DNA from 4 places in the Breoghania sp. JC706 genome. Region 3 is predicted to be linked to each of the others. Evidence: predicted binding sites of a transcription regulator. Region 3 holds the regulator's gene; each other region holds the start of a gene.
What was found. Region 3 encodes PhoB, which activates phosphate uptake and scavenging genes when phosphate is short. Its sites were predicted from a motif close to TGTCATNNANCTGTCAT; they were not measured.
Positions count from the first base shown of each region.

Region 1: the regulator PhoB is predicted to act here: its motif matches at 5,697-5,713, upstream of V2L18_RS18190 (inorganic phosphate transporter).
Region 2: the regulator PhoB is predicted to act here: its motif matches at 5,918-5,934, upstream of phnF (phosphonate metabolism transcriptional regulator PhnF).
Region 4: the regulator PhoB is predicted to act here: its motif matches at 1,364-1,380, upstream of V2L18_RS16970 (GNAT family N-acyltransferase).

Region 1 covers NZ_JBANCG010000008.1:289,823-297,202, forward strand. Annotated here, with positions in the region: gene V2L18_RS18160 (molecular chaperone TorD family protein) at 1-171, opposite strand, end outside; gene V2L18_RS18165 (DUF3306 domain-containing protein) at 164-862, opposite strand; gene apbC (iron-sulfur cluster carrier protein ApbC) at 1,030-2,214, opposite strand; gene mntR (manganese-binding transcriptional regulator MntR) at 2,361-2,816, opposite strand; gene V2L18_RS18180 (Nramp family divalent metal transporter) at 3,632-4,909, shown strand; gene V2L18_RS18185 (NUDIX hydrolase) at 5,161-5,646, shown strand; gene V2L18_RS18190 (inorganic phosphate transporter) at 5,815-7,338, shown strand.
Region 2 covers NZ_JBANCG010000006.1:100,285-107,664, forward strand. Annotated here, with positions in the region: gene V2L18_RS13670 (TVP38/TMEM64 family protein) at 1-745, shown strand, start outside; gene V2L18_RS13675 (FAD-dependent oxidoreductase) at 742-2,172, shown strand; gene V2L18_RS13680 (HAMP domain-containing sensor histidine kinase) at 2,306-3,757, shown strand; tRNA gene V2L18_RS13685 (tRNA-Arg) at 3,962-4,038, shown strand; gene V2L18_RS13690 (class I SAM-dependent methyltransferase) at 4,207-5,010, shown strand; gene phnF (phosphonate metabolism transcriptional regulator PhnF) at 5,089-5,841, opposite strand; gene phnG (phosphonate C-P lyase system protein PhnG) at 6,085-6,516, shown strand; gene phnH (phosphonate C-P lyase system protein PhnH) at 6,513-7,142, shown strand; gene V2L18_RS13710 (carbon-phosphorus lyase complex subunit PhnI) at 7,147-7,380, shown strand, end outside.
Region 3 covers NZ_JBANCG010000002.1:21,609-28,988, reverse strand. Annotated here, with positions in the region: gene V2L18_RS03345 (aspartate aminotransferase family protein) at 1-306, opposite strand, end outside; gene V2L18_RS03340 (GcrA family cell cycle regulator) at 674-1,192, shown strand; gene phoB (phosphate regulon transcriptional regulator PhoB) at 1,500-2,198, opposite strand; gene phoU (phosphate signaling complex protein PhoU) at 2,240-2,959, opposite strand; gene pstB (phosphate ABC transporter ATP-binding protein PstB) at 3,009-3,806, opposite strand; gene pstA (phosphate ABC transporter permease PstA) at 3,914-5,236, opposite strand; gene pstC (phosphate ABC transporter permease subunit PstC) at 5,242-6,729, opposite strand; gene V2L18_RS03310 (substrate-binding domain-containing protein) at 6,829-7,380, opposite strand, start outside.
Region 4 covers NZ_JBANCG010000007.1:357,896-365,275, reverse strand. Annotated here, with positions in the region: gene V2L18_RS16975 (DUF1330 domain-containing protein) at 1-136, shown strand, start outside; gene V2L18_RS16970 (GNAT family N-acyltransferase) at 239-1,207, opposite strand; gene V2L18_RS16965 (response regulator) at 1,582-4,032, opposite strand; gene V2L18_RS16960 (YifB family Mg chelatase-like AAA ATPase) at 4,486-6,015, opposite strand; gene V2L18_RS16955 (hypothetical protein) at 6,185-6,370, opposite strand; gene gshB (glutathione synthase) at 6,521-7,380, opposite strand, start outside.

The sequences.
Region 1 (7,380 bases), on a different contig from region 3:
GCACCGCTCCAGACGGGCGAAAAGATCGGCGGTGAGCGGCGCCGCAAAAAGCATCGACAGCAGCCGGTAGGTCTCCGCCCGGCCGATCTCCTCCGCCGGCAGATCAATCTCCGCGGTCAGTTGCTCCACCCGGGGAGCGGCGCGATAGGCACGAAAGGCGCGTTCAGCCATCCGATTTTCCTCCCCCTGGCGCACTCGCATCCGTGCGCGGCACCGCATCCGCCTGCGCTTCCGCCTCCCCCTGCCCAAGGCGAGGCCGCTCGTCGCGCCTCGCTTCCGAGCCAGCATCGGCGATCCGGTCCGGCGCGGCCGGTGCGGAAGGCTGGGCGCGTCGCTCCGCCTCGGCCTTGCGGCGAGCGCCGGTTTCGCGGGCACGCATGTCGGACGCGGTGAGCCGCTTTGCCCCGCGCGCCAGATCCTCGGCGGACTGGGCGGCTATGTCCCAGACCTCCTTGAGGGAATAGTCGGTGTCGTAGTCGTTGAGGCCGTCGAGATTTGCGAGCACCGGATCGGAGCGCCACAGCTTGCGCATGGCGAGCTTGTGCAGATGCGCAGGCACGTTCTTCTGCAGGAAGACGGTGAAATCGGAACCGGACGTCAGGCTGTCGATGTCGGGCAGGTCTTCTTCCGTCAGCATGCGCTCGGGATCGCCGTCATCGCCGGCAGCCTCTTCGCCGGAGCGATCCTGCGGCGGCGCCATCGCGGCTGCGGGCACGAGCCCGTCATCGCCGTTCGCGCCGGCCTCCTCGTCTCCTGCCCTCTCGCGCTCGATCTCCGACGCGGTCTTCTCGCCACGCTTCAGCCGGGACCAACGCGACAGAACGCCCTCTCCCTCGACGCTCATCGCCATCCCTTCGCTCATTGCGCCCGTCGCTCGACGTGCGCCGACCGGGGACAATCGCGCGGCATTCAGGTTGGATACGGGATGGTCCCGTCATGCCCGATGGCGGCGCACGCCTCCGATCGGCGACAGTGTGCCGCCGATCGTGGGTTGCCGCAAGGGCATTCGGGTATCGGGCGAAAGGGCGATCAGTCGAAGACGATCGACGGTGCGGCCTGTTCGCCGCCATCGCGCTGGCGCGTTACCTCCGCCCAGACGCGGGAGGCGACATCCCTGTAGAGCGCCGCATGGGTGCCGTCGGGATCGGACACCACGACGGGCGTGCCCGCATCCGACTTCTCGCGGATGTCCATGTGAAGCGGGATCTCGCCGAGGAAGGGAACGCCGAGCTTCTCGGCTTCCGCCCGGGCGCCGCCATGGCCGAAGATGTCGGAGCGCTCGCCGCAATGGGGGCACAGGAAGTAGCTCATGTTCTCCACGATGCCGAGAACCGGCACGTCCACCCGGCGGAACATGTTGAGCCCCTTGCGGGCGTCGATCAGCGCAAGGTCCTGCGGGGTGGAGACGATGACGGCACCGGCCAACGGCACCTGCTGCGCCATGGTGAGCTGCGCATCACCCGTTCCGGGAGGCATGTCGACGACGAGCACGTCGAGTTCGCCCCAGGCGACCTCGCGCAGCATCTGGGTGAGCGCCGACATGACCATCGGCCCGCGCCAGATCATCGGGGTGTCTTCCTCCACGAGAAAGCCCATGGACATGACCTTGAGGCCGTAGCCTTCCATCGGCTTGAGGATGCGACCCTCGACGGGCTCGGGCCGGCCAGCGACATGCAGCAGGCGCGGCATCGAGGGGCCGTAGATATCAGCATCGAGCACGCCCACCTTCAGGCCGTTCGCCTGCAGCGCCAGCGCGAGATTGACGGACGTGGTCGACTTGCCGACGCCGCCCTTGCCCGACGCGACCGCGATGATCGCACCGATGCCCGGAATGCCGGGCTTTTCGGAATTGCCGTTGGAAGCGCCCTTTGCGGCCATGGGCGGCGGCACGGACCCGGCCTGGGCGGCCGAAGGCGCAGGACGCACGGGTGCGGCTGCGGGCTGCGGCGCCGGGCTTCCCGGCTTCCTCTCGGCCGTCAGCGCGACCATGACCTTGCCCACGCCCGGGATCTCGGAGACGATCTTCTCCGCCGCCTGGCGCAACGGTTCCAGTTCCTGTGCCCGCTCCGCAGGCACCGTGATCGAAAAGATGACGCGGCCATCTGAGATGAAAATGTCGGAAACCAGCCCGAGCGAGACGATGTCCCCCTCCAGATCCGGTCCCTTTACCTTGGCAAGCCGGTCAAGAACGGCTTCCCTGGTCACTTCGGCCATAGGCGGATACCCCATTTGCTCGTGTCGCGTGCGATGACGGCGGTTTTCTCTCCGCCCGCTAAACTAGCCGCCCGACGCGCCGGGTCAATCGCGCCGCCAGTGCGCCGGAACGACGCGCCGCGATCGCGCGCGTTGTGCGAAACGGCTCAATCGCGGTCCTGCGCGAAGCGGCGCATCGCGTCGAGCGTTTCGGCGGAAACGTGATGCTCGATGCCTTCGGCGTCCTGATGAGCGGTATCGGGACTTACACCGAGCGCCAGCAGGAAGCGCTCCACGACGTCATGCCGGCTGCGGCTCTCGCGCGCCATGGTACGACCGGCCTCGGTGAGAAAGACGCCGCGATAGCGACGCGATTCCAGAAGGCCGTCCTCGGCAAGACGGCGGAGCATCTTGGCGACGGTGGGCTGCGTGACGCCGAGACGGGCGGCGATATCGACCTGACGCGCCTCGCCCTGATGGGTCAGCAGATCGTCGATCAGCTCGATATAGTCTTCCGCCAGTTCGGTGCGGCGCGCGGCGCGCACCTTGCAGAAGCCGGCCCGGTGCGCCTCCTCGTCGATGAGTGTGTGTTCGGGAGCCTTCGCCCCCTTGCCAGCCCGCATGCCGAGCATCCTTTTCTTTGCGCTTTCCGCCCCCACCGCGACCCGCGCCCCCTACAGGAGCGCGCTTCCCAAGCCTCCTTTCGGGACCGTCACCGGGATTTCCGCGAACCGACCGCGAACCTCTTCCGGGTTCCCCGCCTTTGGCGGGTGCGACCGATCCGGAACGGGGACAGCTTTAGCGCCATGGGACCGACTGCGCCAGACCGCAGCCCATCCGCTTGCACCATCATCCCCCATTCCTCGCCATCTGGCCCCGGCATCCGGTACGCGGCACAAATCCTTTTCGCAGCGGATACTTGCCTTGTTTTCCCAAAGGCCCCCACATCATGCCGCCTCGGCCCGCAACGGGCTGCGACCCCACCGGCCACCGGAATTTTACGAATAATTGTCTTTGCAAACTAACATAGCACAGGCTATATTGGAACAATCTTAAACTTGGTTCCAATCCGGCCGCGACGTTCCCCTGGCGGGTTGGCCCGCCGCAAATCTCATCCGCTCCGCCCGGCGATACCCGGGAGCACTGGTCGCTCTGGCTTCATGGCCGAGCAGTCTCGAGGAACGGCAACCTTGAGGAGCGGCGGTTTCGGGGATGGGCGGCTTGCGGGGCCGGCACGTGCGGGCGCCGGGAGATCGGGGCCAGGGAATTGGGGCCGGGGAATCGAGGATGGAAGATCGGGACGAGTTAGAACCGGGTCTGTTTTCTCGCAACGCCCGGAGGCGACGAGGCCGTGCCGTTCTGACGGTGCGCCGTTCCCTGGGCGGTGCGGACGACAATTAGAGGCTGTGGCATGAGCAACCCTTCGCAGGTTGAGCGGATGAACCTTTCGACACGTACGACCGTCGCCATTCGTGACGCGCTTGCGGGTCGCACCCGCGGATCGATGCTGCTGTTCACCGGCCCTGCCGTCATCGCCTCGATCGCCTACATGGATCCCGGCAACTTCGCCACCAACATCCAGGCCGGCGCGCGTTACGGCTACGCGCTGTTGTGGGTGGTGCTCGCCGCCAACCTGATCGCCATGCTGTTCCAGGCGCTTTCCGCCAAGCTCGGCATTGCCACGGGCAGCAATCTCGCCGAATTCTGCCGCGACGAGTTTCCCCGTCCCGTCGTCTGGTTCATGTGGGTGGCGAGCGAGATCGCGGCCATGGCGACGGACCTCGCCGAATTCCTGGGCGGTGCGATCGGGCTTGCCCTTCTCCTCGGCATGCCGCTCATCTGGGGCATGGCCGTGACGGCGGTGGTCACCTACGCGATCCTGCTGTTCGAACGCTCGGGCTTTCGCACGATGGAACTGATCATCGGCGCGCTGGTGACGCTGATCGGCGCCTGCTACGTGGTGGAGCTGTTCATCGCACCGGTTGACTGGGGCGGGGCGGCCGCCGGCATGACCGGCTTCCAGATCCCCGACGCCTTCGCGCTGACCATCGCCGTCGGCATCGTCGGCGCCACCGTGATGCCGCATGCGCTCTACCTGCATTCCGGCCTGACCCAGCACCGCGCGGGCCCTGTCGACACCGAGCAGAAGCGCAAGCTCGTCAATTATTCCAACCGCGAGGTGATCGTCGCCCTGGCGATCGCCGGGCTCGTCAACATGGCGATGGTGATCATGGCGGCGGCCGCCTTCCATCTCGGCCATTCCGACGTGGCGGAGATCGAGACCGCCTATCACACGCTGACGCCGCTGCTGGGCGTCGCGGCGGCCGCGGTGTTCCTGGTCTCGCTGATCGCCTCCGGCGTCTCCAGTTCCGTCGTCGGCACGATGGCGGGACAGATGATCATGCAGGGCTTCATCGGCTTCCGCATTCCGATCTGGCTGCGCCGGCTCGTCACCATGGTGCCGGCCTTCATCGTCATCGCCATGGGCGTCGATGCCACACAGGCGCTGGTGATCAGCCAGGTGATCCTGTCGCTGGTGCTGCCGATCCCGATGATCGCGCTGGTGATCGCCACGGGCCGGCGCGACGTGATGGGCGAGTTCCGCAACTCGCGCCTGACGCAGGCTATCGCCATTCTGGGCACTCTGCTGGTGCTGTCGCTCAACGGCGTGCTGCTGGCACAGACATTCGGCATTCCCATTCCCGGGCTCGCCTGAGGTCAGCCTTTCCTGACCGGCGCCGCACCACGTCTACGTGCGAATACAGAAGCCTGCACTTCTGTCATAATTGCATTCTAGCTTTCGATGATTCGAATTTTCCGGCGGGACGTCGCATCCCGGACGCGTGGTTTTCGCGTGCCGGGTCGCCTTGCCGAATTCGCACAAAAGAAGTCTTTCGTCCGCACCCGCGTCTTGCGTGCGCATCCCGAAAGTCTCCTCCCGGCCAAGAAAGACAACACAGACTGCACATGAACTCTTTTCTGAAGGTCGTGTCGGCCGTCATCCGCCCGGCGACGCTGGAAGTCGCACCCGAGTTGAAGCGCAAGCGGCAATATGCGGCCCTGCCCTTCCGAACCAGCAAGGGCGCGCTGGAGGTGCTGCTCGTCACCAGCCGCGACACGCGGCGCTGGATCATCCCGAAGGGCTGGCCGAAGAAGAGCACCGCGCCGCACAAGCTCGCCCTGCTGGAGGCCTATGAGGAGGCCGGCGTGCGCGGCAAGATCGAGCGCGACGAAATCGGCCATTACGACTACATCAAGCGGCTGGACGAGAGGCACAACGTGCTGTGCCGAGTCGGCGTGTTTCCGATGAAGGTGAAGGACGAGCTGAAAACCTGGCCGGAAAAGAAGGAACGCGAGCGGCGCTGGATGTCGCCCAAGGAAGCCGCGGATCTGGTGGAGGAACCGCAGCTTGCCGCGCTTCTTCTGGGACTTGAGGCCCACAATACCCTCTGAGTGCGACGCCGTTGCCCGTTGAATCGTGCACCTCCGTAACATCGACACGTTGTCATAAAACCTTCATCCGCCTATGACCGTGGCGAACAGGGGCGGGCCGACCCGCCGGAGGCAGGCGGACACATGCCGGCATGCGCGATGCCGGTGCTTGAAAACAGGCGGACCAGGATGACCGTGAACAACACGGCCCCGCAGAGGCGCGCGGCGATCAGGAAATCGTCGCTCGACAAAGACCTCAACAAGTTCATGACGATGGAAAAGGCCGGACGGTCGATCGCCGCGCGGCTGGCCGCGCCCGGTCTGGCGCTGGTCTTCCTCGTCTTTGCCGGCCTTTATGCCGGGCTGACGATGGGCGTCTCCTCCACGACGCTGATCATCGTGGTCGCGGCGGTGCTCGGCGGCTACATGGCGCTCACCATCGGCGCCAACGATGTCGCCAACAACGTGGGCCCCGCCGTCGGCGCGCGCGCGCTGACCCTGATGGGCGCCCTGGTCATCGCCGCCACCTTCGAAACGGCGGGCGCGCTGGTGGCCGGCGGCGACGTCGTCTCCACCATCTCCAAGGGCATCGTCGATCCAGCCCTTGTGCCCGACAGCGACACCTTCATCTGGGCGATGATGGCCGCGCTGCTCTCCTCCGCCATGTGGGTACATGTGGCCACCTGGATCGGCGCGCCGGTCTCCACCACGCATTCGGTGGTCGGCGGGGTGATGGGTGCCGGCATCGCAGCGGCGGGGTTTTCCGCCGTCAACTGGGCGACCGTCGGCGCCATCACCGCAAGCTGGGTGATTTCGCCGTTTCTGGGCGGCGTCGTCGCAGCCGCGCTGCTTGCCCTCATCAAGATCAACATCGTCTACCAGGACGACAAGATCGCCGCCGCCCGGCGCTGGGTGCCACTGCTTATGGCGGTGATGGCCGCCGCCTTCGCCTGCTATCTGGTGATGAAGGGACTGAAAAAGGTCTGGCACCCGGATGCGATGGAGATCACGATCCTGGGCATCGCGGTCTTCGCGCTGACCTTCATCGCCACGAAGCCCTGGGTCTATTACCAGTCGGAAGGCATGGAGAACCGCAACCAGTCGCTGCGCAAGCTCTTCCACCTGCCGCTGATCTGCTCCGCCGCCCTGCTCTCCTTCGCCCACGGCGCCAACGACGTGGCCAACGCCGTCGGTCCGCTGGCGGCAATCGTCCACACCGTGGAATTCGGCGAGTTCAGTTCCAAGGTGAACATTCCCGTCTGGATCATGCTGATCGGCGCGGTCGGCATTTCGCTGGGCCTGTTTCTCTATGGGCCGCGTCTCATCCGCATGGTCGGCCAGCAGATCACCAAGATGAACCCGCTGCGCGCCTATTGCGTGGCACTTTCCGCAGCCCTCACGGTGATCATCGCCTCCGCGCTCGGCCTGCCGGTCTCCTCCACCCATATCGCGGTGGGCGCGGTGTTCGGCGTCGGCTTCTTCCGCGAATACTACACCGCCCATTCCAAGCGCCGGCGGGCCTACGTGCGCAAGCAGCGCAAGGGCGGGGCCGATCCCTGGGACGAAAGCCTCGCCCCGCACGAGGAACTGCAACGGCGCAAGCTGGTACGCCGCGCCCATTTCACCACGATCGTCGCCGCCTGGGTGGTGACGGTACCGGTGGCCGCCGCTCTTTCGGCTGGCATCTACTGGGTGACGCTGCTGATCCGGTGAGGGGAAAGGCGAGCGCCGCCGGCCAGCCTGAAGCGCTTTCCG
Region 2 (7,380 bases), on a different contig from region 3:
GTCGGCCTGGAAGCGCTGGTTGCCGCTCGCCGGCCTCGCCGCGCTGATGATCGTCGGTTTCGCGCTTGGCTGGCACCGATATCTTTCCCTTTCGCAGCTCATCCGCCACCGTGCGGAACTCGCCGATGTGGTGGCGGGCAACTGGATCATGGCGGCGGGGATCTTCTGTGTCGCCTATGTGGGTGCCGTGGCGCTGTCTTTCCCGGGAGCCTCGCTGCTTACGATGGCCGGCGGACTGCTCTTCGGGACGCTTGCGGGGGGGACCATGACGGCTTTTGCCGCGACCGCCGGGGCCGTGATCATTTTTCTGGCCGCACGCAGTTCGCTCGGCCATGCGTTGAAGGATCGCGCCGGCCCGATGACCGCACGCCTAGCCCGGGGCTTGCGCGAGGATGCCTTCAACTACCTGCTTTTTCTGCGCCTCACGCCGATCTTCCCGTTCTGGCTGGTCAACGTCGCCCCGGCGCTCGTCAACGTGCCGCTCCGCACCTACGCCGCGGCAACCTTCATCGGCATCCTGCCTGGAACCTACGCCTACGCAGTTCTGGGCTCGGGGCTCGACAGCCTGATCTCGGCCCAGGAAGAAGCAGATCCCGGATGCGCGGCGCGCGGGGATTGCCATCTGGATCCGACGGCCCTTGTCACGCGCGAGATGATCATCGCCTTCGTCGCGCTCGGGCTGGTTTCGCTCATTCCCGTTGTCGCCAAGCGGTGGCGCCGCAAGCGCATGGGAGAAAAGACATGACCCGGCGGACCATTACCCCGGACATCTGCGTCATCGGCGCCGGTTCCGGCGGCCTCAGTGTCGCCGCTGCCGCTACCGCCTTCGGCGTCGATGTGGTGCTGATCGAGAAGGGGCTCATGGGCGGGGATTGCCTGAACCACGGCTGTGTTCCCTCCAAGTCCCTCATCGCCGCCGCCGCCGGCGCGGCATCGACCCGCGCCGCGGCCGCGTTCGGTGCCGAGTGCTCCGACCCGCGGTTCGACTATTCCCGCACCCACGCCCATATCCGCGATGTCATCGCCGCGATTGCCCCGCACGATTCGGAGGAGCGGTTCGAGGGGCTCGGCGTGACGGTCCTTCGCGATCATGCCCGTTTCGTCGACGAAAGGACGGTTGAGGCCGGCGACATCCGGGTTCGCGCCCGGCGTTTCGTCGTTGCCACCGGTTCCTCCGCGGCCGTGCCGCCGATTCCCGGCCTTGATTCGGTCGCTTACCTCACCAACGAGACGATCTTCGATCTCACCTCCCGTCCCGATCGTCTTCTTATCGTCGGAGGCGGTCCCATCGGGATCGAACTGGCACAGGCCTACCGCCGGCTCGGGGCGGAGGTTGCGGTCGTGGATGCTGCTCAGGCTTTGTCGCGCGAGGATCGGGAGGCCGCCGCCGCCGTTCTCGAAACGCTGCGTTCCGAGGGCGTCCGCCTTTACGAGAACGCGAAGATCACACGCGTGGAGCCCGACGGTGACGGCATCGCGGTCGTTATGGAAACGGCGGAAGGCGAGGGACGCCTGTCAGGTTCCCACCTTCTCGTCGCTGTCGGTCGCACGCCCAATGTCGCGGGGCTGGATCTTGAGGCGGCCGGTATCGAGCACGATCGTTGGGGCATCCGGGTGGACGGTTCGATGCGCACGTCCAATCGCCGCGTCTATGCCATCGGCGACGTTGCCGGCGGCCTTCAGTTCACCCATGCGGCGAACTACCACGCCGGGCTGGTGGTTCGCGCCATCCTGTTCCGCCTGCCCGTACGCAACAAGCCCATTCTGGTTCCGCGCGTCACTTTCACCGACCCGGAACTCGCCCATGTGGGAATGAGCGAGGAAGAGGCGCGCGGGCGTCACGGCGATTCGATATCGGTGCTTCGCGCGTCTTTTGCGGAAAACGACCGGGCCCGTGCCGAAGATCGCACGGAAGGGTTCGTCAAGCTCGTGACCGACAGGCGCGGTCGCATCCTCGGCGTCACGATTGTCGGCGCCGGTGTGGGAGAACTGATCTCGCTCTGGTCGCTTGCCGTATCCCGGCGCCTGAAGGTCTCCGCCATTGCCGGCCTCGTCCTGCCCTATCCGACATTGTCGGAAACGGGAAAGCGCGCGGCCGTCGCTTTCTATTCCGCAATCCCGCAAAAGCCGTGGGTCAGGCGGCTGGTTCGTTTCCTGCGCATCTTCGGATAAGATGCGGCCGATCCCGTCACCGGACGCGCACGCAACGACCGTCATGCCAGACACCGCCGAAAACGTCCGCTCTGCCGAATCCGCGGCCTTAGGCACGCGGGGGCGACGCGTCGGGCTGTCCGCAAAGCTCCTCATGCTCACCGTCATCTTCGTGATGCTGAGCGAGGTACTGATCTTCGTGCCCTCCATCGCAAATTTCAGAAACAACTGGCTTTCGGACAAGCTGCGCACCGCGGGTGTCGCCGCCGCGGTGCTTGCGGAATCCGACGTCATTTCGCCCGCCCTTCAGACGCGGCTGCTTCAGGCGACGGGATCGGATGCGATCGCGCTCAACGATGGCCCGACCCGACGCCTCATCGCCATGGACACCATGCCGCCCATGGTCGACGAGGTTGTCGACATGAGCCGGATGAATGCGTCGGCCTCGATCGTTCAGGCCTTCGATACGCTGATGAACGGTGCAGGGCGGACCCTGCGTATCATCGGCAAGGCCGAAATGGGCATGAGCGGCACGATAGAGATCGTCATGCCGGAGACGCCGCTGCGAAAGGCGATGCTCGGGTTTGCGGTCCGCATCCTCGGTCTGTCGCTGGTCATTTCGATCATCACCGCATCGCTCGTCTACATTTCGCTGCGCTGGCTGTTCGTACGGCCGCTGCAACGGCTCTCCGCCAACATGGCGCGCTTCGGCGAAGCTCCGGAGGATGCCTCACGGGTGATCGTGCCGTCGGGCCGCGCCGACGAGATCGGCGAGGCCGAAGAACGGCTCTCCACCATGCAAAAGACGCTCGGCCAGACGCTGCATCAACAGCGCCGGCTCGCCGACCTCGGTCTTGCGGTCTCCAAGATCAATCACGATCTGAGAAATCTTCTCGCCTCCGCCCAGCTTTTTCTGGAGCGCCTGGAGACGAGCTCGGATCCGCTCGCGGCCCGGCTTGCGCCCAAGATCGTCTCCACGCTCGACCGTGCCGTCGGATATACCCGCGCGGTGCTCGCCTACGGCCGCGCCCAGGAGGCGCCGCCCGCCCGCCGGATCGTGCGTCTTGCCCGCATCGTCGATGATGTCGGCCAGGTGCAGGGGCTTGTCGAACACGAGGCTATCGCGTGGGAAAACCGGGTCGCCGAGAATATGGAGATCGATGCCGACCCGGAGCAGATCTTCCGCGTCCTGATGAACATCTGCCGCAATGCGGTGCAGGCGCTTCAGGGAGAGGGCGACCCGGCGGTGGTTAAACGACTCTCGGTTGCGGCTGAGCGCACCGGCACGGTGGTGACGATTCGAATCGCGGACACCGGTCCGGGCGTGCCTGCGGCCGCGCGGGCGAATCTCTTTCGCGCCTTTCAAGCTTCCGCCCGGCCGGGCGGCACGGGACTGGGGCTTGCCATCGCTTCCGAACTCGTGCGTGCCCATGGTGGTGAAATCGCCCTGGAGGAGCATGGCCCCGGAGCCGTCTTTCGCATCACGCTGCCCGACCGACCATTGGATTTCACCCGGGCTCGGGCGGTTCAGGACGGTACACGCAGGCTGGAGCGGGACTTCGGCAATGCGCCGGACGAGCGTGCCGGAGATCCTGGAAACGGTTGACATAGCGACCTGCCAAAGGGGCGATTTCCACAGGCATGACCACTGGTTGGGCCTTAAAACAGAATTCGCGTTCGCCACGCTTGCAATCGGAAAGCTTAGGCAGTAGAGGTAGCGCGCTGTTCGGGAACGCCTTAAGCGCGCCGCACAGAAACGACAGGCGGATGTCCCGCATCCGCCGACGACCCGGGCGAAAGCCCACGGCAGGCGCCGGTAGCTCAGCTGGATAGAGCACCAGACTACGAATCTGGGGGTCGGGGGTTCGAATCCTCCCCGGCGCGCCATTGCCTCGACAATGGCGCACCTCGCCTTTCCGAATAAGCTCAAATCCCTCTGGGGACGCAGCTGAAACCCCCTCTGTCATCTGTCACGCAAAACCGATCATTCCGCCGTTGTGTGGGGCGATTTGTGGTGCGGGCGGATTTTGTCGTGCGCTTGAAGGAGTGGAACCGATGACGAAGACAATCTCGGATTATACGGCGGCCAACCGTGCTGTTTGGGAAGCCTCCGCCCCGCTTCATGAGCAGGGCGACGAGTGGGATGCTCTCCTTGCCCAGGTCCGGGAACCCGGGTTTTCGGTGCTGGACAGCTGCCTGACGGAAACGCTTCGGGCCCTGAGCCTCTCGGGTGCAACGGCATTCCAGGTCGGCTGCAACAATGCCCGCGAGCTTTTGTCGCTGCAGGCCCTGGGGCTCGTGCCCAAGCTTGGAATCGACCACTCCGCGGCGTTCATCTCGCAAGGGGCGAGGCTGGCGGCGGCCTGCGGCGCCGATGTGCGGCTGGTCGAAGCCGACGTCTATGATCTGCCCTCCGGGCTCGGCAAATTCGATCTGGGGCTGATCACGATCGGCGTTCTCAACTGGATGCCTGATCTGCCTGCGTTCTTCCGGATCGTCTCGGAACTGTTGAACGACGGGGGGCGGCTCGTCGTCTACGAAACCCATCCCATTCTGGAGATGTTCGATCCCGCGAGCGCCGCGCCCCATGAACTCGCGTTCAGCTATTTCGAGCGGCAACCGCAGAAGATCGAAGAGATCATCACCTATGACGGGCTGGATCACGGCAAGGGTGAGATCGGCTACTGGTTTCAGCACACTCTGGGAGACATCGTGACGGCTTGCGCGAATGCAGGGCTGCGGATCGCCGAGCTGACGGAATACCCGCACAGCAACCGTGAGCCGCAATACGATATTTACCAGGGTCGTTCTGCGCAGATCCCGATGTGCTACTGCCTGGTCGCCACAAAGACGGTCTGACCGAAAGGGGCGGACGGACCGAAATTGCAGTGGGGGCGCCGCAGCCTTGCTGCCGGCCTCGATGCGGTACGGGGCGCGTCAGCTTTCTACCGTGAGCTGGACGCGTTCGGCCGCAAAGCGCGTGCGGGCCACCTGGATCGGCTTGCCGCCTGTATCCACGTTCAGCACGGCCGTAACGAGAACCGGGGCATCGGGCGGTATCTGCAAGAGGCGCGCTTCGTCGGGTTCTGCGATGCGCGCCGAAATATCGGTTCGGGCGCGGGAATAATCCGTCACGCCGTGCGCGGCGAGGGCCTTCGTCACCGATCCTGTCTCCGCATAGTGCAGTACAAGATCGGGGAAGCGCGCGGCAGGGAACCAGGCGGTTGATACCGAAACCGGAATACCGTCCGCCACATGCAGCGTTTCCAGCCGGTGCAGGGCGGAGCCGGCCGGCAACTGCAGCTTGTCCGTCAGCCACGGTGCCGCCGTTTCGCGGAACGAAGCGATCAGCCGTCCGCCCGGTTCCCGGGCCTGTCGCGAGATGATCTCCGAAAAACGGGTGCGCGAACCGATCGGATAGCTGATCGGGGCGCTCTCAACGAACGTTCCGCGGCCCTGGCGCGACGATACCAACCCTTCGTTGGCGAGTTCGCCGACCGCCCGGCGGATCGTGTGCCGATTGACGCCGAAGCGCCGGGCAAGCTCCGCTTCCGCCGGCAGCTTCGCACCTTGCCCCCAAAGACCTGCGCGGATGTCACCTTTCAGCCGCTCCGCGATCTGCCGCCACAGCGCCACGCCGCCGCTGCGCTCCATCGAGATGCCGGTCGTGCTCCCGTCTGTCGCCGTCATCGGCCCGATCTTCCTCTCCTGATCCCAAGCGGTCATCTGCCGCCACGGTCCGTCACATATCCGGTCGGGCCCTTTGTGTCATCGCTGCGTCATTGAAATCGGATACCCCTTGTCGTGAAAGATACACTTGTATAGATAACTATACAACACGCGGTGTTCTCGCCGGATCTGGCGACGCGGTACGGGCCGTCATGAGAGTCTGCCGCAGTCGAGGGACGCGAGCCTGACAGGAGAGGTTTGTCGATGGAACGACGGGAAGTGATGGGCATCCTCGCACGTGCCAGTGTTGAGGAGTTGCGCGGCGCAATCGAAGCCTGGCCCGAGGACGCGCAAGCAGAGCTGCTGCGCGGTCCCGAGACCGGTCTCGTCATGCTGCGCGGGCGTGCCGGCGGTGCCGGTGCACCGTTCAATCTCGGCGAGGCGACGGTTGCCCGCGCGACAGTCCGGTTGTCTTCCGGGGAGATCGGCTTTTCCTGCGTTCTCGGCCGAGATCTCGAGAAGGCGCGGCTTGCGGCCGTCTTCGATGCGGTCTGGCAGCGCGAGGCGGAGGCGGTCGATACGCATCTGCTCAGCCTCGTGCGGCGGCGTCTTGCGGACGAGGCGCACCGCAAGGCGGAAGAAGCCGCCGCCACCCGGGTCAACTTCTTCACCATGACACGCGGAGAGGACCAGTGAACGGCGAACCTCGCAACGACATCCATTCAGGCAATTATTCCGGCGGCTTCCGTAACCCGGTCTTCGATGCGCAAGGCGTTTTCCGGATCGTCCTCGATGCGCTGGCCCGTCCCGGCACCATCCTGCCGCTTGACCCTCGCACGAAGCCGCCTCGGGAACTCCCGCCGCTAGCCGCCGATATCCTTTGCGCGCTTGTCGATCCGGACACGTCGATCTTCCTGTGTCCCTCGCTTGCCAGGGCGGCAGGCACTGCCGACTGGCTGCGGTTTCAGACGGGCGCGCCCCTGGTGAAGACCCCGGCAGACGCCGACTTTGCGGTCGCCGCAAATCCGGAAGATCTGCCGCCGCTTACGCAATTCGGTCCCGGTACGTCCGACTATCCGGATCGCTCCGCCACGGTGATTGTCGCGGTATCCGGCTTTGCGGGTGGTATGCCGGTCGCCCTGTCGGGCCCGGGTATCAAGGAGAGGCAGCCCTTCTCGCCGAACGGCGTTTCGGCAGCCGTCTGGCAGCAGCTGATTGCCAATCACGGGCTCTATCCACGTGGGATCGACGTGATCTTCGTCTCGCGCGAGGCGGTCGCCGGCCTGCCGCGTTCCACCGCAATCGAGATCGGGGAGGCCTGAGCCCATGTATGTCGCCGTAAAGGGTGGCGAGCGCGCCATCCGCAATGCTCACCGGCTCTTGGCAGACAAGCGCCGCGGCTTTCGCGATGTTCCCGACATCACGTTGGAACAGATCGCGACGCAGCTCGCGCTCTCGGTTGACCGCATCATGTCGGAAGGCTCGCTCTATGACCGCGATCTCGCCGCGCTTGCGATGAAGCAGGCGCGCGGCGATCTCATCGAGGCGATCTTCCTCGTG
Region 3 (7,380 bases):
CTCCATCGCCTCCGCACCGGAATTGGTGAAGAAGACCCGGTCGGCGAATGTCGCCTCGCAAAGCCGCTCGCCGAGCCGTTGCTGGCCCGGAACCGTGTACAGATTTGAGACGTGCCACAGTTTCGCCGCCTGTTCCTGCAGAACAGTGACGAGATGGGGGTGGGCATGTCCCAGAGAGTTCACGGCGATGCCGGCGGCGAAATCGAGGAATCGTCGGCCGTCGGACGTCTCCAGCCAGCAACCCTCGCCCTTCACGAAGGCCAGCTCACTACGCGCGTACGTTCCAAAAAGTGCCGACGAACTCATCGTCCGATCCCCAAAAATGAGGGCCAAAAACAAAGCGTGCCGCCAATGTGGCGGCACGACAGCGAAGGCTCTATATACACCGTCGTGGCGCGGGAGTGTCAATGCAAAGCTTGACCATCTGCTTTGCTCGAAAATGGCGAAATGTCGCCCCTGCTAATCTGGGGAAAACTACGGATTTCCGCCGTTTTTACGTCCCTCAGGGTTGCAGGCGCTTTCCGCCATATTGTATTGTTCGCCCACTCAGACACGATATCTCGTGCGGCGGACCGGGTTCGCAACCAATCTGTTAATTCTGACAGACGCCAACCGGCGCCTGAGTATGAAGTATATCCGTTGAGAAGCGGCTATCCGGCGGAGTTGTTATCTAATGTCTTGGACAACCGAACGCGTCGACCTTCTGAAGAGGCTATGGTCAGAAGGCTTGAGCGCAAGTCAAATCGCCACCGAACTCGGTGGCGTTACACGAAATGCCGTCATCGGCAAGGTTCACCGTCTGGGTCTTTCCGGGCGCGCCAAGACCGCCGCGGCCCCGGCCAAGCCGCGCCGCACGCGTCCCGCGACGACGGCGGCGCCCGCCCGCCCGGCGGCGCCGGCGGCACCGCGCACGATCGGCGCGACGGCTCTGAAGACGGAAGCGGCGCCTGTCGCGGCGGTGGCGACGCAGCCGGCCCCGGTGGCCGAGCTCGTCATTCCCCAGGAGCAGCGGGCCACGATCCTGCAGCTCAACGAGCGCACCTGCAAGTGGCCGATCGGCGACCCGAGCACCGACGATTTCTATTTCTGCGGCCGCAATTCGGAGCCGGGCGTCCCCTACTGCCCGCACCATTGCCGGATCGCCTACCAGCCGATGAACGACCGCCGCCGCGACAAGCGCGCCCGCGGATAAGGTTTCGGCTTCGACAGACGATTTTCAGAGAAACGGTCGCCCCCGGGCGGCCGTTTTCTTTTTTGGGCCGGTAATTGGCGGGGGAATTGACGCACGCCGCCGCCGCGCACCTTCCAAGGTTCGGTTTCCAAATCAGGAATTTCCTCCGTCATTGCCCGGCTTTGTCCGGGCAATCCATCTCCGGCTGCAGCATGCATGGAGGGCGCTGGATCACCCGGACTGCGCCGGGTGATGACGGAAGAGAAATTGTGAAATGCGGCCGATCACAAGACCGGCCGAGCTCGCGCCATGCGCCACGCGTCCCCCCTTACGAGGCCACCGCGAACTGGTCGTTGAAGGCGTAGCCGGAGCCGCGCACGGTGCGGATCGGGTCCTTCACCTTGCCGCGGTTGATCGCCTTGCGCAGACGGCCGACATGGACGTCCACCGTGCGCTCGTCGACATAGACGTCGTGGCCCCACACCCCGTCAAGAAGCTGCTCGCGGGAGAAGACGCGGCCCGGCGCCTGCATCAGGAATTCCAGCAGGCGGAACTCCGTCGGGCCCAGATGGATCTCGCGGCCGGAGCGGTAGACGCGGCGGGTCTCGCGGTCGAGCTCGATATCGCCGGAGCGCAACTGGGAGGAGACCACCCCCGGCTTGGAGCGACGCAGGATGGCCCCGACGCGGGCGATCAGTTCGGGAATGGAGAACGGCTTGACGACGTAGTCGTCGGCGCCGGTCGAAAGCCCGCGAATGCGTTCCGCCTCCTCGCCGCGCGCGGTGAGCAGGATGATCGGCAAACGGCTCGATTCCTCGCGCGCCCTGAGCCGCCGGCACAGCTCGATGCCGGACAGGCCCGGCAGCATCCAGTCGAGCAGCAGCAGATCGGGCTGCGCCTCGCGCAGCATCACCTCGGCGTCGTCCCCGCGTGCGCAGGTCTCCACCGCGTACCCTTCCGCTTCCAGATTGTATTGCAGAAGCAGTCTGAGCGGTTCCTCATCCTCTACGATCAGGACCTTCGGCATTCCAAGCGTCTCCAGCCTCTCTCGATTAACCGTCGGACGTGTCAGTCGTCATTGTCGCCGTCGACGGCCGCGATGTCGATTTCGTCCGTGCGCGGGCGCTCGTCGGTGAGCTGCTGGCCGGTAATCATGTAGTGGACGTTCTCGGCGATGTTGGTTGCGTGATCGCCAATGCGTTCGATGTTCTTGGCGCAGAACAGGAGGTGCGCGCAGAAGGTGATGTTGCGCGGATCTTCCATCATGTAGGTCAAGAGCTCGCGGAACAGCGAGGTGTAGAGACGGTCGATCTCCTCGTCACGCTCGCGCACCGCCTTGGCGGTTTCCGCATCGCTCTGCATGTAGGCGTCGAGCACGGTCTTGAGCTGCACCATGGCGAGTTCGGCCATGTGCTCCACGCCGATCGCCAGCTTCTTGGAGCGCAGTTCGCCGCCGATGGCGATGACGCGCTTGGCGATGTTCTTGGCGAGATCGCCGACGCGCTCCAGCTCGTTGCAGGTGCGCATGGCCGCCACGATCTGGCGCAGGTCGCCGGCCATCGGCTGGCGGCGGGCGATCATCAGGACGGCCTGGTCCTCGATGTGGAACTGCAGCGCATCGAGGCGACGGTCGGCCTGGATCACGGCCTGCGCAAGCTCGCCATCCATGCGCATCAGCGCGGTGATGGCGTCGTTGACGATTGTCTCCGCCAGACCGCCCATCTCGGCGATCTTGCCAGCAAGCTGCTTCAGATCCTGGTCGAACGCGGTGACGATATGTTCGGACATTCTTGTTTCCTCTCGTACGAATGACGGTCCGGCGCGGATCGCCGTGGCGTCATCCGAAGCGACCGGTGATGTAATCCTGCGTGCGCTTGTCCTGCGGACTGGTGAAGATATCGTCCGTCGGGCCTTCCTCGACCAGATTGCCGAGGTGGAAGAAGGCGGTGCGCTGGGAGACGCGGGCGGCCTGCTGCATGGAGTGGGTGACGATGACGATGGTGTAGTTCTCACGCAGCTCGTCGATCAGTTCCTCCACGCGCGCGGTGGCGATGGGATCGAGCGCGGAGCACGGCTCGTCCATGAGGATGACCTCGGGGCTGACGGCGATGGCGCGGGCGATGCACAGGCGCTGCTGCTGGCCGCCGGAAAGACCGGTGCCGGGCTCGTCGAGCCGGTCCTTGACCTCCTCAAACAGTCCCGCCTTCTGCAGGCTGGTCACCACGATCTCCTCCATCTCGGTCTTGTTCTTGGCAAGACCGTGGATGCGGGGACCGTAGGCGATGTTCTCGAAGATCGACTTCGGGAAAGGGTTCGGCTTCTGGAAGACCATGCCGACGGAGGCGCGCAGTTCCACCACGTCCACCTTGGGATCGTAGATGTCGGCCCCCTGAAGGGTGATCTTGCCGGTCACCCGGCAGCCCTCGATGGTGTCGTTCATGCGGTTGAGGCAGCGCAGGAAGGTCGACTTGCCGCAGCCCGACGGGCCGATCAGTGCGGTGACCTCGTTGGCGCGCACGTCGAGATCGACGCCGAAGAGCGCTTGCTTTTCGCCGTAGAAGACACAGACATCGCGCCCGCGCATCATGACGGGATTGCCGGCGGCGGCGGAGGCCGCGGCGGTATCGCCCGTCATTTCCATTGCATCGCTCATTGTCAAAACCCTTTCGGCGGTTTCCCGTGCCGCCGGCAGGCGCCGGACGGCACGGTCTCGCAAATCCGTTTCTCGCCCGGCGCGGCCCGCTACCAGCGGCGCTCGAACCTGCGGCGCAGGATGATCGCGGTGATGTTCATGACGGCCAGGAACATCAAAAGAATGATGATCGCGCCGGAGGTGCGCTCCACGAAGGCGCGTTCGGCCTCGTTCGCCCACATGTAGATCTGGACGGGAAGAGCGGTGGCCGGATCCATCGGCGTCGCCGGATAGTCGGCGACGAAGGCGACCATGCCGATCAGCAGCAGCGGCGCGGTCTCGCCCAACGCCTGGGCGAGGCCGATGATGGTGCCGGTCAGGATGCCGGGGGCGGCAAGCGGCAGCACGTGATGGAAGACCATCTGCATCTTGGAGGCGCCGATGCCGAGCGCGGCGGCGCGGATCGAGGGCGGCACCGCCTTCAGCGCGGCGCGCGTGGCGATGATGATGGTGGGCAGCGTCATCAGCGTCAGCACCAGGCCGCCGACCAGCGAGGCGGAGCGCGGCAGGTGCATGAAGTTGATGAAGACGGCAAGCCCCAGCAGGCCGAAGACGATGGAGGGCACCGCCGCCAGATTGTTGATGTTGACCTCGATGAGGTCGGTCCAGCGGTTCTTCGGCGCGAATTCCTCCAGATAGATGGAGGCGGCGACGCCGATCGGCAGCGCCAGCACCAGCACGATCGCCATCATGTACATGGAGCCGATCATCGCCACGCCCATGCCCGCCGTCTCCGGCCGGCTGGAGGCGCCGTTGACGAAGATGCCGGTGTTGAAGCGGCCTTTCAGGATGCCCTCGCCGGCGAGCTTGTTCATCCAGGCGACCTGTTGGTCATCGACCTTGCGGCGCGCCTGATCGACGGAGAGGTCGATCTGTCCCTTGTAGGCGGAGTCCACGTCGGCTGCGGCCAGCACCCAGACGCTGCGCGTCTTGCCGATGATCGAGGGATCGGCGAGCACCATGTCGCGAAGCTGGGTGCGCACGCCGTTGGAGATCATGCCGGACAGGTCGCGGCGCAGCTTGCGGTCGCTCTCGTCGACGCCGAGCACCTTGGCGAGCGCCCGGGTGGCGAGGACGGGATAGTTCGCCATCAGCAGCACGCGGTCGTTGGTGGCCGCCTGGCCCTGCGGGTCGATCACCTTCTTGTCGAAGGTGATGTCGAGCTGGATCGAGGTTTGCAGGAACGCCGTGTAGCCCTTGGAGACGACGGAGACGAGCAGCATCCCCAGGCACACCAGACCGACGAGCACGGCGCCCAGGCCATAGGCCTTGAACCGGCGCTCCGCGGCGTAGCGGCGCTTGATGCCGATGTCGCGCCAGACGCGCTTTTCGGGCATTTGCGTTGCCTCCGGGGCCGATCCGCTAACGGTCATGTCCGTCATTCGTACTGCTCCCGGTATTTGCGCACGATGTAAAGGGCATAGATGTTGAGGCCCAGCGTGATGAAGAACAGTGTCAGACCGAGCGCGAAGGCGACAAGGGTCTGCGGCGAGTTGAATTCAAGATCACCCGTGAGCTGGTTGACGATCTTGACCGTCACCGTGGTCATCGGCTCAAACGGGTTGATGGTGAGGCGGGCGGCGACGCCGGCGGCCAGCACCACGATCATCGTCTCGCCGATGGCGCGCGAGGCGGTGAGCAGCAGCGCGCCGACGATGCCGGGCAGCGCGGCGGGCAAGATCACCTTGCGCATCGTCTCCGAACGCGTCGCGCCAAGGCCGAGCGAGCCGTCGCGCATCGCGCGCGGCACGGCGGTGATGATGTCGTCTGACAGCGAGGAGACGAAGGGGATGAGCATGATCCCCATGACGATGCCGGCTGTCAGAACGCTCTGGGCCTGGATGAAGCCGGTGGCATTGCCGGTGGCGATGCCGGCGATGTCGGCCGACAGATCGCGCAGGAAGGGGCCGACGGTGACGAGCGCGAAGAAGCCGTAGACGATGGTGGGGATGCCGGCCAGAACCTCGATCAGCGGCTTGGCGACCGCACGGAACTTCGAGCCGGCGTATTCGGCGAGATAGGTGGCGGCGAAGAGGCCGATCGGCACGGCGAAGAGCATGGCCACCAGCGCGATGTAGACGGTGCCGGCGAGAAGCGGGATCAGGCCGAACTGGCCGTCGCTCGACGTGGTACCGACGGTGGCGGCAAAACGCGGATCCCAAACGGTACCGAAGAAGAATTCCAGCGGCGGCACGGAGCGGAAGAAGGAGATCGTTTCCGACAGCATCGACAGGACGATGCCGATGGTGGTGAGGATGGCGATGGCCGAGGCGCTGATGAGCGCGATGAGGACTGCGCGCTCCACCGAATTGCGCGCCCTCACCTCGGGCCGGATCCGCCACTGGGCATAGGCGAGGCCGGCGAGCGCAAGACCAAGGACGCAGATCGTCATCCACAGCCGGCTGGCGTCGTTCCACGCGTTCAGCCGGATGGCGGCGTCGACCATGTAATCCTCGCCGTCGCCGGCGAGCGCGACGCCCTTGGAGGCGAGCACCGGGCGCAGGGCGGAAAAGCCCATCTTGACCCGGGTCATCTCGGTCTCGTCGAGCCGGCGCAGGCCGCGCGCGACCGATTCCACCATGCCCATGGCGAGGCTCTGGGTGGCCGCGGTCTCGGCCTTCACGTGTTCGGGAAAGCTCTCGCGCACCGCCTCGTCGACGACAAGGGGGCTGACCACCAGCCAGACGGCGAGCAGGATCAGCGAGGGAACGATGGTCCACAGAAGCGCGAAGGAGCCGTAGTAGCCTTCGCGGGAGTGGAGCTTGATGCCGCTGGCGGCGGCACGCCTCTTTGCGGTAGCGCGGCCCAGGACATAGGCCACCACGGCCAGGACCAGAACGATCGACAGGATGGTCGTGGTACTCATCTCAATCCCATGTGACCCGCAGGGAGAAAAGGCGTGCCGGCGCAAGCGCCGGACGGGAAGGAAGGAGCGCGGCGGGTGCCGCGCTCCCGGGGCAGGACCTTAGAGGGTCTTGCCCGATTCGAAAGCCTTGCGCACGGCGTCACGCTCGGCATCGGGAGCCGGGACGAGGCCGTAGTTGGCGAGCGGGCTGTCGGGGCCGATCATCTGGTCGGAGATGAAGAACTCGACATATTCCTTCAGGCCCGGGATCACGCCGAGGTGCGCCTTCTTGACGTAAAACTGCAGCGGGCGGGAAACCGGGTACTCGCCGGCGGCGATGGTCTCGACCGACGGGGTCACGCCCGACATGGTGGCGACCTTCAGCTTGTCGGCGTTGTTCTCGTAGAAGGACAGGCCGAACACGCCCATGCCCTGCTTGTTGGCGTCGATGCGGGCCAGCGTCTCGGTGTAGTCGCCGTCGATGTCGACCGCGGCGCCGTCCTTGCGGACAGCCATGCAGTCCTTGGAGGCGGCCTTCTTGTCCATGCCGGCCTTCACGCGGGCTTCCAGATCGCCAGCGGCTTCACAGCCGGCTTCCAGAACCTTCTCTTCGAAGACTTCACGCGTGCCGTGCTTCTCGCCCGGGATGTAGGCGGCGATGTTCCACTTCGG
Region 4 (7,380 bases), on a different contig from region 3:
CAACGTGGTGATCGAGTTCGAAAGCTACGAGGAAGCGCTGGCCTGCTACAATTCGCCGGAGTACCAGGCCGCGAAGGCCATCCGAACAAAATTCTCGACGGGCGATCTTCTCATCATCGAGGGATATGACGGCTGACGGCAAGGTCCCTTGCCCCCAATGGAGCGGGGGCGTTGCAGCTCCCGTTTATCCTCCCGGCCCACCGAAGCGGGCGCGCCCCGCTCCGCTCGCGCGGGGCGTCTAGCTCGCGAAACGCTCCGCGCCGCTGCCGTAATAGTTGACATAGCGGCTGTTGAGCGAGGCGACAGGCACGATGATCAGGACATCCGTCGTGCCGAACTGGTGGTCAACCACCGCGCCATCGCCGATATGAGCGCCCAGCCGCAGATAGCCCTTGATCAGCGGCGGCATCTCGCGCAGCGCGCCACGGAGATCGACCTCGGAGGCCGGCAGCCGGTTCATCTCGACATAGCGCTCGTCGAGCGCGCGAACGCGCCACTCCTCCGGCGCCCTGGCGAAATGGTGGAGATAGGAAAGCGGCACGGCGAGCCGGTCGGGATCGGTGCCTTCGAAAGAGGCGCAACCGATCATCGCGTCGATGCCGTGCATCAGCACATAGGCCCAGATGCCGTGCCACAGCAGTTCCACCGTGCGCTTGGTGCGGTAGGGCTTGAGCACGCAGGAGCGGCCAAGCTCCAGGAAATTCAGCTCGGGCTTGCCGTCCAGCAGTGTCTGGATGTCGTATTCGCCGGCGGTGTAGAAACCGCCGAACCGTTCGGCGACCGACTGGCGCAGCAGGCGATAGGTGGCGACGATGCGCGGCTTGCGGCGGCCGAAGGGCTTGGCCCGCTCCGCGACGTCGTGGTCGAACACCAGGAGATGGTCGCAAAATTCGTCAAAGGCATCCGCATCGCGCCCGGAGGCGAGCGTCTGACCATCGGCGATGGCCGACATCTCCTCGTAAAAGACCTGATAGCGCAGCTCCTGCGCGCGCTTGATCTCCGAAGCCTTTCGGGCGAGGCGCACTTCCAGCGAGCCGATGCGGCCGAGCGACACGGAGGCGCCGCCGTTGCGCGCGGCTTCCGGTCCCGCCGACGGCAACGCGACGCCCTGGCCCGGCAGCCAGCCACCCAGACGGGCGGAATCGCGATGAACAGGCATGAACTTGCGCACCAGTCTGGCGGGCGACAATTTGGCTTGCTGTCTCATGAATTTCGGCCTCTGCCCAGCATGCGTGCCGCTCGGATCGGGCACGGCCTGGCGCTTCCCCGTTTTTCGGCCGGGCCTGGCTCCGGCGCCTTTGTTGAACGCTGAAGCCGGGACGCCAACAAACGTCCGGCTTGAACCGTCATAAACCACAGATTTCCGACAGTTCGATGACACCCACCGAAACCCGCCACGCCATCCGCGTGCGGCCCGGCGGACCCGGCGGATCCATGGTTAGCCGGCAATATAACGGTTGCTTGAAGCCACGTCACGCTGCTGATGGCAAATTTGGCGAGCCGGGAGGGACCCCGGCCACCGAAGGCACGCGCGAAACGGCGGTATGCGGCTCCGCGTGCGGCTTTCGCAAACCGCCGCGATCAGGCAAGGCCGCAGCGCTCGAGAAGATCGGAAAGCACATCCGGATCGAGCGGCTTGGTCAGGAAATCATCTGCACCGGCGGCTTCCGCCTCGGCCCGCGATCCGGCCGTCACATCCGCCGTGAGCGCGAAGATCGGCGTGACCTTGAGATCGTGCGCCTGTTCCGCCTCGCGGATCCGGCGAATCGCTTCAAGACCGTCGATGCCCGGCATGTGCAGATCCATGAACACGGCGGCGAACGGCGGGTCCTCGCCGGAATGCGTGCGCCGGATGAGTGCCAGCGCCGTTTCGCCATCACGGGCGACGACAGCCTCGTGACCGTGCTTTTTCAGAAGCGCCGTGGTGAGCATGAGATTGATGTCGTTGTCTTCCGCCACCAGCATGCGCAGAGCTTGCGGACGCGGGCCGAAGGCCTCGCGCTCGTCGCGCCAGGCGGCGTCACCTTCGCCCACCGGCTCGCCGGCCACGAGCGCAGCCATGACCTTGGCGAGCGAAACGCTGCGCACCGGCTTGACCAGATAGGCATCGAATCCGGCCCGGCGAAGCGCCGGCAAGTGGCCGCGTTCAGCCGGCGTGACCATGATGATGACCGGGGCCGCGACAGCGGCACCCCTCAGCCGCGAGAGCCAGCCGGCTGGGTCGGCGAGCGAGCCGTGGTCGGCGAGCAGAATATCGCATTGTGCAGCGTCGCGGCCCGCCTGGTCTCGCTCTGCCATGGTCGGCGAGCCGTCCCCACCGGGGGCATCCTCCGCGAGGTTCTCAACCACGCAGCCGAAGTCGCGCAACCGGCGCTCCATCAGCGTGGCGGCCATGCCGTCGCCGTAGATCAGCCCGACGCGCTGGCCCCGGAAATCCCCGCGAAGCGGGGAGGCGGTCGCATCTTCGGCCTCCACTTCGAAGTCGAAGGAGAAGGTGGCGCCCTGGCCCGGTTCGCTGTCGATGACGATGCGGCCGTTCATCGCCTCCACGATGCGCTGCGAGATGGCGAGGCCGAGGCCGGTGCCGCCGTGGCGGCGCGCGGGGCCGGGATCGACCTGCTCGAATTCGGTGAAAAGCCTGGATGCTGCCTCCCGGGACAGGCCGATGCCGGTGTCGTGGACACGGGCGGAAAGACGCGCCGCACCGGCCCCGCGGTGGCCGGAATTCTCCGAGGCTTCGGCATCCGCCCGCAGGATCTCGATCAGCACGCCGCCGCGATCGGTGAACTTGATGCCGTTGCCGGCCAGATTGATCAGCACCTGGCGCAGGCGCGGCGCATCGACCAGCACCTCGTCGGGCACGTCCGGGGAGACATAGCAGGCGATGTCGAGGCCCTTGGCCTGGGCACGCGGGGCGAGCAGTTCCACCACGCGCTCGGCCAGAAGCTCCAGCCGGGTGGACATGGGCCGCAGTTCCAGCCGGCCGGCTTCGATGCGCGAGAAATCGAGCACCTCGTCGATGAGGCCGAGCAAGGCCTCGCCGGAGGAGGAGATCGCCTCCACGTAGCTTGCCTGCTCGGCGGTGAGGCTTGTGTCGCGCAGAAGCGTTCCCATGCCGAAAATGCCGTTGAGCGGGGTGCGGATTTCGTGGCTCACGGTGGCGAGGAAGCGCGACTTGGCCTCGTTGGCTGAGCGCGCCTGGTCACGCGCCTCAACGAGCGCCTCCTCCGCCAGACGGCGGGGGGTGACATCGCGCAGGATGGTCTGGACGACGGGCCCGCCCGCGCCGTCGCGCACCGGCACGTCCAGCCGGGCGAACCAGCGCGGACCGGCTGTGGTCTGCAAAGCGAGATCGCTGGTGCCGGGCAGGGCGTCTTCGGGTGCCCCCGGCAGATCGGCGCGCGGCAGGCGAAAGGCCTCCCCGCCCAGCCTTGCCGGATCGATGCCGAAGCAGCGCGCGAAGGTCTCGTTTGCGTAGACGATGCGCCCGGCCGCGTCGCGGCGGAAGATGATGTCGCCGAGCGCGTTGATGACGGAGCGGTGGCGATCATCGGATTCGCGCAGTTCCCAGACGAGATCGTCGAGCGCTTCGGTCTGGCGTCGCAGCTCGTTCAGCTCGGCCGCATCGGCCGCTCTGCGGCCGCCGAGATCGACGTGGCGCAGGATGGCCATGGCGCCGACGCCGGCAAGAAAGGCGATGGCAAGGCCCGCCAGCGGCGCGGGCGACGGCTTGCCGAGCAGAAAGACGCCGCTGGCGATCGCCGCCAACACCAGCGCAGATGCCGCAGCAAGAAGCCAGGGCGCGAGCTGCGCGCGATCATCGTCTGACGTCTCGATCCCGATATCGGGCGGTGTGTCAGACCAGGCGCCGGACCAGGTGTCGCGAACCTCATCTGACTCGTTCGCGGATTGCGGGCCGGCACCGGGAGCAGGACCGGGAGCAGGACCGGCGGCGGTACCGGCAGCAAACGGAGCGGACGCCGCCAGCGCCTCCCCCGGACCGCCTTGTCTTTCCTCCGCCGTTGACCGCATAGCCTGTCGCATTCCCCCAATTGAGCGCCGGAACAGGCGGTCCGAGCCGGACCTGAACGCAGCGCCGGTGCGCCACCGGCCACCAGAGTTGCCCCGGATTCGCCTCCGGCCCCTGCCTGCATCCGGCCCGGCCTCACCGTTCCGATAGGCCATTGTGGCGCAAAGGAATTGCCAAACGATTGCCAGGGATCGTGAGCGACATGCCGGAGAGGGGGCAGAGGACCTTGCCGGACGGATTGCTTTCGGCCGTCTCGCGGTGGCCGCCGTAGCTGAAAGACACGAGCGACGGGCGCGATCATGTTGGCGCGATCACTCCTGTTTTGCGAACATGCGGAAACGAGGAGACGGATCTCTCCACAGTCATCACCCGGCGTCGTCCGGGCGATGACGGCGGCGGTGCATGAGGGGGGTGGTCGAAGGTACCCAACCCGATACCAATTCCGGGCCAGCCTCTCAAGCGGCGGTGGCGCGGCGGGCGATGGTGCCGCGATAGGCCAGCGCCTCCGCAATGTGGGGGCGTCCGACGCGGGCGCGGCCGTCGAGGTCGGCCAGTGTGCGGGCGAGCTTGAGCACGCGGTGGTATCCGCGCGCCGACAGCGAGAGCGCGTCGGCGGCATCGCTCAGAAGCGCGATACCGGCCTCGTCCGGTTGGGCGACCTCCTCGATGAGCCGCGCGCCGGCCTGGGCGTTGCAGCGGGCCGGCACACCGAGAGCGGCGTACCGCTCGGCCTGCACGCGGCGGGCGGTGGCAACCCGTTCGGCAATGGAGGCGGAACTCTCCGAGGCACCGGGGCGGATGAGATCGTGGGCGGTGACGGCGGGAACCTGGATGGAAAGATCAATGCGATCGAGGAAGGGCCCGGAAATGCGCGCCTGATAGTCGGCGGCGCAGCGCGGTCCACGCGCGCAGACGTGCCCCGGCTCGCCCGCATGACCGCAACGACACGGGTTCATTGCGGCGACGAGCTGGATGCGCGCAGGATAGGTGACGCGATGATTGGCCCGCGCGATGACCGTCTCGCCGTTTTCCAGGGGCTGGCGCAGACTGTCGAGCACCTGCGGGTTGAACTCGGGCAATTCATCGAGAAAGAGCACGCCGTTATGGGCAAGCGAAACCTCTCCCGGCCGCGCCTTGAAGCCGCCGCCGACGAGCGCCGCCATGGAGGCGGAATGATGCGGCGCGCGGAAGGGGCGCCGGTCCGACAGGCGGCCATCCGCCAGTTCGCCGGCGAGCGAGGCGATCATGGAGACTTCCAGCAGTTCGCGCGGTGTCAGCGGCGGGAGGATAGAGGGGAGCCGTGCCGCCAGCATCGACTTGCCCGCGCCCGGCGGCCCGACCATCAGCAGGTTGTGGCCGCCGGCGGCCGCCACTTCCAGCGCACGCCGCGCGCTTTCCTGGCCACGCACCTCCGACATGTCGGGCAGGCCTTCGGCGGGCGGCTTCAGGCCGGCACGCGGGCGGCCCAGAACCTGCGTTCCCTTGAAGTGATTGGCGAGCTGGATCAGGCTGCGCGGCGCCAGAATATCCATGTCGGCGCTGGCCCAGGCGGCCTCCGGCCCGCAATCGGCCGGGCAGATCAGTCCGCGCCCCATGCCGTTGGCGCCCATGGCCGCGGGCAGCGCGCCGGCGACGGACGCGATCGTGCCGTCGAGCGCCAGTTCGCCCACCACCACGTAATCGAGCAGCTTGTCGGCCGGAATGGCCCCCATCGCCGCCATCAGACCAAGCGCGATGGGCAGATCGTAGTGCGATCCTTCCTTGGGAAGATCGGCGGGGGCGAGGTTGACGGTAATGCGCTTGGCCGGCAGCGACATGCCCGATGCGATGAGCGCGCTTCTGACACGCTCGCGGCTTTCGGCCACCGCCTTGTCGGCAAGACCGACGATGTTGAAGACCACCGAGCCGGGCCCGACCTGGACCTGCACGTCGACAGGAACCGCCTCAATGCCCTGAAAGGCCACTGTCGTGACGCGACTGACCATCCGTGCCCCCGTCCTTGCCCGCCCCTGCGGCTTCTCACCATAGGAACCTTACCCTACGGCAGAAATCCGCAGGCTTCAAGAACGGAATAGGAACATTCCTGTCGAGCACTGCTGGCGGGGCAAAGAAAAAGGCCGGCGAAGGCCGGCCTTTTTGAGGAGTGGGTAGGGTCTATGCCACCGCAATGATGATGGCGGCTGCCGTTCCGCCCGTGATCAGAGGCACGAGCAGGTAAGGCAAAGCCAGGCGAACCATGCCTTTTCCTTTCTTACTTTTTTGATGTGGTCGCGGCTTATATAGGAAGGCCCGTGCGACGTTCATGCGAAATTTCGCATTTGCTGAAAATTTCTTCGCCACCTCCACCTGCCTGTTTTCAAGGCAAGAAAAGCACTGCCCCGCGCCAAGGGCATGGCGCGAGGCGGGCAGCTTCGGGTTATCCGGGTCAGGCGTCTTGCGGCGCCATCCGGCGGGCGTCGCCTGGAGTGCTGGCAGGGCTGTTGGCAGGCGTCAGCCCGCGCGCTTTGCCTCGATCGTGTTCCAGACCATGGCGGCGATGTCCGGCCCGCCGAGCTTCGCGACCGCGCGGATGCCCGTCGGCGCGGTGACGTTGATTTCCGTCAGCCAGCCGTCGATGACGTCGATGCCCACCAGAAGAAGCCCGCGCTCGCGAAGGGCCGGACCGAGGCGGGCGCAGATCTCGCGCTCGCGGTCGGTGAGATCGGATTCCCTGGGCGCGCCGCCGCGCACCATGTTGGAGCGCAGGTCGCCGGCTGCCGGCACCCGGTTGACCGCACCGGCAAACTCGCCATCGACCAGCAGGATGCGCTTGTCGCCGTGCTTGATGTTGGGCAGGAACTTCTGGATCACCCAGGGCTCCCGGAAGGTGGCGGCGAAGAAATCGTAGAGCGAGCCGTAGTTGAGGTCGTCCGCCGTGATGCGGAAGACGGCCGCGCCGCCGTGGCCGAACAGCGGTTTCATGACGATTTCGCCGTGCTCGGCGCGGAAGGCGTCGATCTCGCTTCTGTCGCGGGTGATCAGCGTCGGCGGCATCAGGTCGGCGAATTCGGTGACGAAGAGCTTTTCCGGCGCATTGCGCACCGATGCCGGATCGTTCACCACCAGCGTTTTCGGGTGGATCTTTTCCAGCATGTGGGTGGCGGCGATGTAGGAAAGATCGAAGGGCGGGTCCTGACGCATCAGGATCACGTCGATCTCGGCCAGGTCCGTGCGCACCGGCTCGCCGAGCGTGTAGTAGTCCTTCGGATCGTCGCGCACGTCGACCGGTTCGAGGCGGGCGGTGACGGTATCGCCGTTCATGGCCAGCCGGTCGGGCGTGTAGTGATAGAGCGTGTGGCCGCGCTTTTGAG